DNA from 3 places in the Streptomyces sp. NPDC059917 genome. Region 3 is predicted to be linked to each of the others. Evidence: riboswitches for the same ligand, from Rfam matches in the RefSeq annotation. Region 3 holds a riboswitch; each other region holds the start of a gene.
What was found. Region 3 has a riboswitch for thiamine pyrophosphate ahead of thiO (glycine oxidase ThiO). Riboswitches for the same ligand answer to the same signal wherever they lie in the genome.

Region 1 (3,266 bases), on a different contig from region 3:
GGAAGGCGGTGCCGACGACCACGGTGGGCAGCACGAAGGGAACGGTGACGACCGCCCGCAGCAGCTGTTTGCCGGGGAACTCGAAGCGGGCGAAGACGTAGGCCCCGGGCAGTGCGACCAGCAGCGTCAGCGCGGTCGAGGCCAGCGCCTGCCAGGTGGTGAACCACAGCACGTCGGCGATGTCGGGCCGGGCGAGGACCTCGCCGATCCGGCCGAACCGCCAGCCGTCGTCGCCCCGCAGACCGCGGCCCACGATCGCGGCGACCGGGTAGGCGAAGAACAGGCCGAAGAAGGCGAGGGGCAGGGCCATCAGGGCGAGCCGCACCACGACCGCCCGACTCCTTCGCGCCGCTTACTTCACGACGAGCGAGGACCATGCCTTGACCCACTGCTCACGGTTCTTCGCGATGGCGTCGGGCGCGACCGTCTCCGGCTTCTCGACGACCACGCCGTGCTTGGTGAAGAGGTCCGGCAGCTTCGCGTCCTTGACCACCGGGTTCACGAACATCTGGAGCGGCATGTCCTCCTGGAACTTCTTGCTCACCAGGAAGTCGATCAGGGCCTTGCCGCCCGCCTCGTTCTTCGCGCCCTTGAGCAGGCCCGCGAACTCGACCTGCCGGAAGCAGGTGCCGGTGGCGACCCCGGTGGGAGCCTCGGCCGGCTGCGGCTCGGCGTACAGCACCTCGACCGGCGGGCTGGACGCGTAGGAGACCACCAGCGGGCGGTCGCCCTTGGCCTTCTTGCCGCCGGCGGAGCCGGAGAACCGCTCGTTGTACGCCGCCTCCCACGAGTCGACGACCTCGACGCCGTTCGCCTTGAGCTTGGTCCAGTAGGCCTTCCAGCCGTCGTCGCCGTACTTGCCGACGGAGGCCAGGAGGAAACCGAGGCCGGGCGAGGAGGTCGCCGCGTTCTCGGTGACCAGCAGGTTCTTGTACTCCGGCTTGACCAGGTCGTCCAGCGTCTGCGGCGGGGCGAGCTTCTTGTCGGCGAAGTACGCCTTGTCGTAGTTGACGCAGATGTCGCCGGAGTCGACCGGGGTGACCCGGTGCTCCTTGTCGAGCTGGTACTGGGCGCCGACCCCGGCCAGGCCCTTGGCCTCGTACGGGGTGAAGATGCCGCTGTCGAGCCCGCGCGAGAGCAGGGTGTTGTCGATGCCGAAGAAGACGTCGCCGCGCGGCGAGCCCTTCGTCAGGATCTCCTGGTTGAGGGCGGCGCCCGCGTCGCCGCTCTTGAGCACCTTGACGGTGTAGCCGCTCTGCTGCTCGAACTCCTTCAGGACCGCCGGGGTCACGTTGAAGGAGTCGTGGCTGACGAGGGTGATCGTCTTCGTCTCCGCCGCCGGCTTGGACTCGCCGCCGCAGGCGGCGAGGGTGCTCACGCCCAGCGCGACGACGAGCGCGCTGCCCGCGATCTTCTTGGTGGTGCTCATTGAATGCTTCCTCCTGGGATGTCCAGGAGAAGACGCGGCCCTGCCCAGCGCCTCGCGCCACGTGGACGCGAGAGCGGTCGCCGGGCAGGGCGCAACAGCTTGAGTGGTGACCGAACTTCCTACCCGGAATGACCCGGGCGAGGTTCAGAGGGTCTGCGGTGACGGTTACCGCACTCTCAGCGCTGTGGCGCTCCCCTGTCGGAATATGCAGTTGGTTTCGGCCACAGGGTACCCCGCGGCCCCGCTCCGGGAGGAAATCCGGAATCCGGCGCTAGCGCTCCGAAGCGGCGAGCTGGCCGCAGGCGCCGTCGATCTCCTGGCCGCGCGTGTCCCGGACGGTCACCGGTACGCCGTGGTTCGCGATGGCCTGGACGAAGGCCCGCTCGTCCTCGGGGCGCGAGGCGGTCCACTTGGAGCCCGGGGTCGGGTTCAGCGGGATCAGGTTGACGTGCACGCGCTTGCCCTTGAGCAGCCGGCCCAGCCGGTCGCCGCGCCAGGCCTGGTCGTTGATGTCACGGATCAACGCGTACTCGATGGAGATCCGGCGGCCGGACTTGTCGGCGTACTCCCAGGCCGCGTCCAGCACCTCGCGCACGTTCCAGCGGGTGTTCACCGGCACCAGGGTGTCGCGCAGCTCGTCGTCGGGCGCGTGCAGCGAGACGGCCAGACGGCACTTGAAGCCCTCGTCGGCGAAGCGCAGCATGGCCGGAACCAGGCCGACCGTGGAGACCGTGATGCCGCGCTGCGACAGGCCGAGGCCGTCGGGCTCCGGGTCGGTCAGCCGACGGATCGCGCCGACCACGCGGTTGTAGTTGGCCAGCGGCTCGCCCATGCCCATGAAGACGATGTTCGACAGGCGCGCCGGGCCGCCGGGCACCTCGCCGTCGCGCAGGGCGCGCATGCCGTCGACGATCTGGTGCACGATCTCCGCGGTGGAGAGGTTGCGGTCCAGCCCCGCCTGGCCGGTGGCGCAGAACGGGCAGTTCATGCCGCAGCCCGCCTGCGAGGAGATGCACATGGTGACCCGCTCGGGGTAGCGCATCAGGACGGACTCGACCAGCGTGCCGTCGTGCAGCTTCCACAGCGTCTTGCGGGTGGTGTCGTCGTCGCACGAGATGTGCCGGATGACCGACATCAGGTCGGGGAGCAGCTCCTCGCGGAGCTTCTCGCGGGAGGCCGCCGGAATGTCCGTCCACTGCGCCGGGTCGTGGTTGTACCGGGCGAAGTAGTGCTGCGACAGCTGCTTGGCCCGGAACGGCTTCTCACCGATCGCGGCCACGGCCTCGCGCCGCTCCTCGGGGGTGAGGTCGGCCAGGTGCCGCGGGGGCTTCTTGGCTCCGCGAGGGGCGACGAAAGTGAGCTCTCCCGGAACAGGGCGGGCCATGGCAGGTACTCCTCGGTAAAGACGAAAGGCGCACCGCAAGAAGCAGCGCGCCTTTCAAGGGTAACCGCCCGGGGGGTTCCGCCCCTCTCGGACGGACTCCTCCCGGTCCCCGCGGGGGGTCAGCCCGTGCCGACGAAGGCCGCCAGCAGCAGCCACACCACGGGCGCGGTCGGCAGCAGCGAGTCCAGCCGGTCCATGATCCCGCCGTGCCCCGGCAGCAGCGTTCCCATGTCCTTGATGCCGAGGTCCCGCTTGATCATCGACTCGCCGAGATCGCCCAGCGTGGCGCTGACCGCGACCGTCAGGCCCAGCAGCAGACCCTGCCACCAGGCGCCGCCGTCGATCAGGAACTCCATGCACAGCGCGCCGGCGACCATCGCGAAGGCCACCGCTCCGAAGAGCCCCTCGCGGGTCTTGCCGGGGCTGATGCGCGGGGCCAGCTTGTGCTTGCCG
Region 2 (3,266 bases), on a different contig from region 3:
GCGTAGGCGAGTACCAGGGTGTTGACGACGGACGCGATGTGGTCGCGACCGATGCGGATGCCCGCCCGGTACAGCGCGCGCGGCCCCATCGACGGGTCCGCCTGGTGGAGTTCCCAGACCGCGGACGTCTGGGTGACCGTCACGTCGTCGAGCACGCCGAGCGATCCGATGATCACGCCTGCCAGCAACAGGCCGCTCATGTCGATGTGCGGGTAGAGCCCGTGGATCAGTCCGGTGTTGTCATCGGTGTTGCCGCTGAGGAAGGCCCAGCCGATGAACACCGAACCCAACAGCCCGATCAGCAGCAGCGAGGCCAGGGTCCCGAGCACGGCGACCGAGGTCCTGGCGGTCAGGCCGTGGCACATGTAGAGCGCGATCAGCATGATCGCGCTGGCGCCGACCACCCCCACGACCAGCGGATTCGAACCCTGGAGGATGGCGGGCAGGATGAAGAGCGTCAGCACGGAGAAGCTGACCGCGAGGGCGATCAGCGCGAACAGCCCGCGCAGTCGGCCGACCACGACCACGGCGATGGCGAAGATCCCGGCCAGCAGTGCCAGCGGGAGCTTGCGGTTCACGTCGATCACGGAGTACTGCAGGTCGCGCGGAGCGGCCGGTGCGTACGCCACCACGATCCCCTGACCTGTCTCCAACTGCCGTGGTGCGCCCGGCTGGACGATCTCGACGAAGCGGTGTCCCCGGTCGGGCCCGGTGCCGATCTCGACCGTGGCCTTCTTGCAGTCGCCGGACGGGGCGGCCTTGCCCTTGGGGGCGGAAGGGCCACTGGACGGCGGGACCTGCGCGGCGTTGACGGACTTGCAGTCGACCAGCTCGATCGACACGACCTTGCCCTGCTGGGTCTGTCGGTCGAAGCCGACTCCGGTGCGCTCGTGCGCGGGGGCGCCGCCCGGCCACAGGACGATCATGCCGACGAGGACGGCGGCGGCGAAGGGGATCAGGACCGCCGCGATGACCTTGCGCAAGTGCTTCGAGACGGGGGCGGCCGGGCCGTGGCTGTGGGAGTGCGAGTGCCCGTGGGACGCGCCCGCGGACGGTCCGTGCGAGGACCCGTGGGGAGGGTGGGCGTGGCCCGAGTGATCCGAGTGATCCGTGGGCTCGGTGGGGGGCTGCGGCGAGGACGTCACCGAGTGATCATCGCAAGAGATGAGGGGGCCCACTGTTCAGCACGCCAAGGATGACGCTAGCGTGGGGGCACCTTTGCACAACGCGGGAGCTCGGAGCACCGGGCTGAGAGGGCGCTGATCACCGTACGTGGACACGTACGGGAGGAGGCTGCGCCGACCGCCGAACCTGTTACCGGGTAATGCCGGCGTAGGGAGATAGGTCTCATGACCATTCAGGACGCACACACGCCTGCCGTCAGCCAGGACAGCAACGGCCAGGAAGAGCGCCAGCCTGGCTGGCACAAGGGGTACGTTGCGGGCTCCCGCCCGGACCTCCGCGTGCCGGTTCGCCAGGTGCACCTCACCAACGGCAAGGACGTGACGCTCTACGACACGTCCGGCCCGTACACCGACCCGCAGATCGAGACCGACGTCCGCCGGGGCCTCGCGCCGCTGCGCGAGAACTGGATCATCAGCCGCGGTGACACCGAGGAGTACGCGGGTCGCCCCGCGCGCCCCGAGGACGACGGCATCAAGCACACCTCGCCCCGCGGCGGACTCAAGAACCTCGACGCGGTCTTCCCGGGTCGCCCGCGGCTGCCCCGTCGGGGCCGCGACGGCCAGGCCGTGACCCAGCTCGCGTACGCCCGCCGCGGTGAGATCACCCCGGAGATGGAGTACGTCGCGATCCGCGAGAACGTCTCCCCCGAGGTCGTCCGCGAGGAGATCGCGGCGGGTCGTGCCGTCCTCCCCGCGAATGTGAACCACCCCGAGATCGAGCCGATGATCATCGGCAAGCGCTTCCTGGTGAAGGTCAACGCCAACATCGGGAACTCGGCCGTCACCTCCTCCATCGAGGAGGAGGTGGACAAGATGACCTGGGCCACCAAGTGGGGCGCCGACACGGTCATGGATCTCTCCACCGGCCGCAACATCCACACCACCCGCGAATGGGTGCTGCGCAACTCCCCCGTCCCGATCGGCACCGTTCCGCTCTACCAGGCGCTGGAGAAGGTCGACGGGCGGGCCGAGGACCTGACCTGGGAGATCTACAAGGACACGGTCATCGAGCAGGCCGAGCAGGGCGTCGACTACATGACCGTCCACGCGGGCGTGCTGCTGCCGTACGTGCCGCTGACCGCGCGCCGCAAGACGGGGATCGTGTCCCGCGGCGGCTCGATCATGGCCGCCTGGTGCCTCGCGCACCACAAGGAGAACTTCCTCTACACGAACTTCGAGGAACTCTGCGACATCCTGGCCACCTACGACGTCACGTACTCGCTGGGTGACGGCCTGCGCCCCGGTTCCATCGCGGACGCCAACGACGCGGCGCAGTTCGCGGAGCTGAAGACGCTGGGCGAGCTGAACACGATCGCCAAGCGCCACAACGTGCAGACCATGATCGAGGGCCCGGGCCATGTCCCGATGCACAAGATCAAGGAGAACATCGACCTCCAGCAGGAGATCTGCGAGGAGGCCCCGTTCTACACCCTGGGCCCGCTGACCACGGACGTCGCCCCCGCCTACGACCACATCACCTCGGGCATCGGCGCCGCGATGATCGCCTGGTGGGGCACCGCGATGCTCTGCTACGTGACGCCCAAGGAGCACCTGGGCCTGCCCAACCGCGATGACGTCAAGACCGGAGTCATCACCTACAAGATCGCCGCGCACGCGGCCGACCTGGCCAAGGGGCACCCCGGCGCACAGGAGTGGGACGACGCGCTGTCCGACGCGCGTTTCGAGTTCCGCTGGGAGGACCAGTTCAACCTGGCCCTCGACCCCGACACGGCGCGGGAGTTCCACGACGAGACCCTGCCGGCCGAGCCGGCGAAGACCGCGCACTTCTGCTCCATGTGCGGTCCGAAGTTCTGCTCGATGAAGATCTCCCAGGACATCCGCCGCGAACACGGCGGGGACCTGAAGGCCGACGAGATCCAGGCGGGCATGGCGGAGAAGTCCGCCGAGTTCGCGGCCGCGGGCAACCGCGTCTACCTGCCGCTGGCCGACTGACGCCGGCGCCCTTCGCGTCGCCTCCGGGGGCCGTCCCCCTCGGGAGCGACGCAGGGCGAGGGCAGTGGGTCGCCGCCGTGAGCGCTGTTTCACGTGAAACAGCGCTCCGTCGACCCTGCCCGCCTCACT
Region 3 (3,266 bases):
TTTGGTCACCTCGACGCCCAGCATCTCCGCGATGTCGGGGAGGTAGAGCCAGGCGGGGACGAGGGTTTCGATCTTTGCGTCAATCTCGGTCACGAGGACAAGCCTGCCATCCGGGGCTGACAGCCGGTAGTCGGGCGGGCCGGGCGGGGGCCCGCCCGGCCCCCCGGCGCGCTACAGCACCGCGGATTTGAGCGCGACGGTCGGGTCCGCCACCTTGTCCGGATCCACCAGTGCCCCGGACTCGATCAGCTTGCGGCCCTGCGCGAGGTCGCGCGGGCGGCCCACGGCGAGCACCGCCACCAGCGCCCCGGCCCGCAGCCAGCACACCGACCAGGTGGCGTCGGCCGGGTCCCCGCGCCACAGCGGGGCGTCGGCCCCGGCGTGGTGCCCGGCGTACTGGACGAAGCGGCCGAACTGCTCGGACCAGAAGTACGGGACGGGGTCGTAGACGGCGGCGGGCTCCCCCGCGAGCGCGGCCAGGACGTTGGCGGCGACCGTGCGCGGGCCCTGCAGCGCGTTGTCCCAGTGGTGGACGAGGAGTCGGGCCCCGTAGCGCGCGGACGGGAAGGAGGCGCAGTCCCCGACGGCGTACACGTCGGGGAGGGAGGTGCGCAGGTGGGCGTCGGCGGTGATCGAGCCGTCGCTCCCGCGTTCCACCCCGGTGCCCGCCAGCCAGCCGGTGGCGGGGCGGGCGCCGATGCCGACGACCACGGCGGCGGCGGGCAGCTCGCGGCCGTCGGCGAGGAGCACCCGGCCGGGGGCGCCGGCCTCGCCCGCTTCGATGCCGGCGACCTTGGCCCCGGTGATCAGGCGGGCCCCGGCCTGGGCGTACCAGTCGGCCATGGGGGCGGCTACCTCGGCGGGCAGGGCTCCGGCGAGGACCCGGTCGGCGGCCTCGACCACGGTGACGGCGCAGCCCGCCCCGCGGGCGGCCGTCGCGAACTCGGCGCCGATCCACCCGGCGCCGACCACCACGGCCTCGGGCGCCCCGGCCAGCACCGGCCGCAGCCTTTCGGCGTCGTCGAGGGTGCGCAGCAGGTGGACGCCGGGGACCCCCTCGGTGCCGGGCAGGGTGAGCGGCTCGGCGCCCGTGGCCAGGACCAGGACGCCGTAGGGGACGGCGCCCGCCGTGGTGTCGAGCGCGTGGTCGCCGGCGCGCAGGGCGGTGACCTCGACGCCGAGCCGCAGGTCGATGTCGAGGCCCTCGAAGTCCACGTCGAAGGCGGCGCCCTCGGCCTTGCCGAGGAGGACGGCCTTGGAGAGCGGGGGCCGGTCGTAGGGCTGGTGGGGTTCGGCGCCCAGCAGGGTCACCGGACCGGTGAAGCCCTGTTCCCGCAGGGCGACCGCGGTCTGCACCCCGGCCATCCCGGCGCCGACGATCACCACGGCGGGTGGGACCGCGGCGTCCGGGGCCGGGGCCGTCCGCTCCGGCGTCTGCTCGGTCTGCTCGTGCGTCTGCTCGTTCACGGCGCCCAGCCTAATCATCTGACGATCCGTCAGGAATAGGGAGGCAGCCTTACCGGGCCCCCTCGACGGGGTTAGTCTGGCCACCGTACCTATCGCGGGAGCCCGGCGGACCGGGCTGAGAGGGAGGCTGGACGGCCTCCGACCGTACGAACCTGATCCGGGTCATGCCGGCGAAGGGAGGGGCTGGACGCCCATGCATTCTTACGGAAATTCCGGCGGAGATTCCGGCCGGGGATGTGATGTCCTCGTCATCGGAGGCGGCATCATCGGCCTGGTCACCGCCTGGCGGGCGGCGCAGCGCGGACTGCGCACCGCCCTGGCCGATCCGGCGCCCGGCGGCGGCGCCGCCCAGGTCGCGGCCGGCATGCTCGCCGCCGTCACCGAGCTGCACTACGGCGAGGAGACCCTGCTCGGCCTGAACCTCGCCTCCGCCGAGCGCTACCCGACCTTCGCCGCGGAGCTCGCCGACGCGAGCGGCGGCCTGGACATCGGCTACCGCGCCTGCGGCACCCTCGCCGTCGCCCTCGACGCCGACGACCGGGTCCACCTGCGCGAGCTGCACGCCCTCCAGCGCCGCTGCGGCCTGGACGCGCAGTGGCTGACCGGCCGCGAGTGCCGCCGCCTGGAGCCGATGCTGGCGCCGGGCGTGCGCGGCGGGCTGCGCGTGGACGGCGACCACCAGGTCGACCCCCGGCGGCTCGCGGCCGCCCTGCTGGCCGCCTGCGAGCGGGCCGGCGTGCGCGTCCACCGGGCGGCCGCCACCCGGCTCACCGTCACCGCCGACCGGGCCGCCGGAGCGCTGCTCGACGACGGCACCGCGTTGGCCGCCGACCAGGTGGTGCTGGCCGCGGGCAGCCTCAGCGGCAGGCTGGCCGGCGTACCGCCGCGGGCGCTGCCCCCCGTACGACCGGTCAAGGGGCAGGTGCTGCGGCTCACCGTGCCGCCCGCCTACGCGCCCTTCCTGTCCCGGACCGTCCGGGCCGTGGTCCGCGGCAGCCACGTCTACCTGGTCCCGCGCGAGAACGGCGAGCTCGTCATCGGCGCCACCAGCGAGGAGCTGGGCTGGGACACCACCGTCACCGCGGGCGGGGTGTACGAGCTGCTGCGCGACGCCCACGAGCTGGTGCCCGGGATCACCGAGCTGCCGCTCACCGAGACCCGCGCGGGCCTGCGCCCCGGCTCCCCCGACAACGCCCCGCTGCTCGGCCCCACCGAACTGCCGGGGCTGCACCTGGCCACCGGGCACTACCGCAACGGCGTACTGCTCACCCCCGTCACCGGCGACGTGCTGGCCGACGTACTGACCACCGGCGAGCTGCCCGAGGTGGCCCGCCCCTTCAGCCCGCGCCGTTTCTCCGCCGTACGCGAGGAGTCCCCCGCATGACCGTCTCCGTCAACGGCGAGCCCCGCCAGTTCCCCGCGGGCACCACCCTCGACGCGGTCGTCGCCACCCTGACCGCCGCGCCCAAGGGGGTCGCCGCCGCACTCAACGAGACCGTGGTCCCGCGCGGCCAGTGGCCCGCCACCACGGTGGGCCACGGCGACCGCGTCGAGGTCCTCACCGCGGTCCAGGGAGGCTGAACCATGTCCCTCGACACCGCCACCGCCACCACGACCGACGACCCCTTCGTCCTGGGCGGCCGGACCTTCTCGTCCCGCCTGATCATGGGTACGGGCGGCGCGCCCAGCCTCGACGTCCTGGAACGGTCCCTGATCGCCTCCGGCACCGAGCTGACCACCGTCGCGATGCGGCGCCTGGACCCCACCGTCCAAGGATCCGTGCTGTCCGTGCTGAACCG

Region 1: another riboswitch for thiamine pyrophosphate. It lies ahead of ACFWAR_RS22690 (thiamine ABC transporter substrate binding subunit); the one in region 3 lies ahead of thiO (glycine oxidase ThiO).
Region 2: another riboswitch for thiamine pyrophosphate. It lies ahead of thiC (phosphomethylpyrimidine synthase ThiC); the one in region 3 lies ahead of thiO (glycine oxidase ThiO).

The regions. Positions count from the first base shown of each region.
Region 1 is NZ_JBHWLC010000039.1:73,918-77,183, forward strand. Features, by position in the region: gene ACFWAR_RS22685 (ABC transporter permease) at 1-310, opposite strand, end outside; gene ACFWAR_RS22690 (thiamine ABC transporter substrate binding subunit) at 353-1,429, opposite strand; TPP riboswitch at 1,528-1,636, opposite strand; gene rlmN (23S rRNA (adenine(2503)-C(2))-methyltransferase RlmN) at 1,701-2,813, opposite strand; gene ACFWAR_RS22700 (phosphatidate cytidylyltransferase) at 2,933-3,266, opposite strand, start outside.
Region 2 is NZ_JBHWLC010000007.1:76,377-79,642, reverse strand. Features, by position in the region: gene ACFWAR_RS06380 (YibE/F family protein) at 1-1,178, opposite strand, end outside; TPP riboswitch at 1,218-1,356, shown strand; gene thiC (phosphomethylpyrimidine synthase ThiC) at 1,350-3,137, shown strand; gene ACFWAR_RS06370 (hypothetical protein) at 3,262-3,266, opposite strand, start outside.
Region 3 is NZ_JBHWLC010000045.1:51,790-55,055, reverse strand. Features, by position in the region: gene ACFWAR_RS24725 (Rv2175c family DNA-binding protein) at 1-93, opposite strand, end outside; gene ACFWAR_RS24720 (NAD(P)/FAD-dependent oxidoreductase) at 172-1,485, opposite strand; TPP riboswitch at 1,552-1,663, shown strand; gene thiO (glycine oxidase ThiO) at 1,661-2,851, shown strand; gene thiS (sulfur carrier protein ThiS) at 2,848-3,048, shown strand; gene ACFWAR_RS24705 (thiazole synthase) at 3,052-3,266, shown strand, end outside.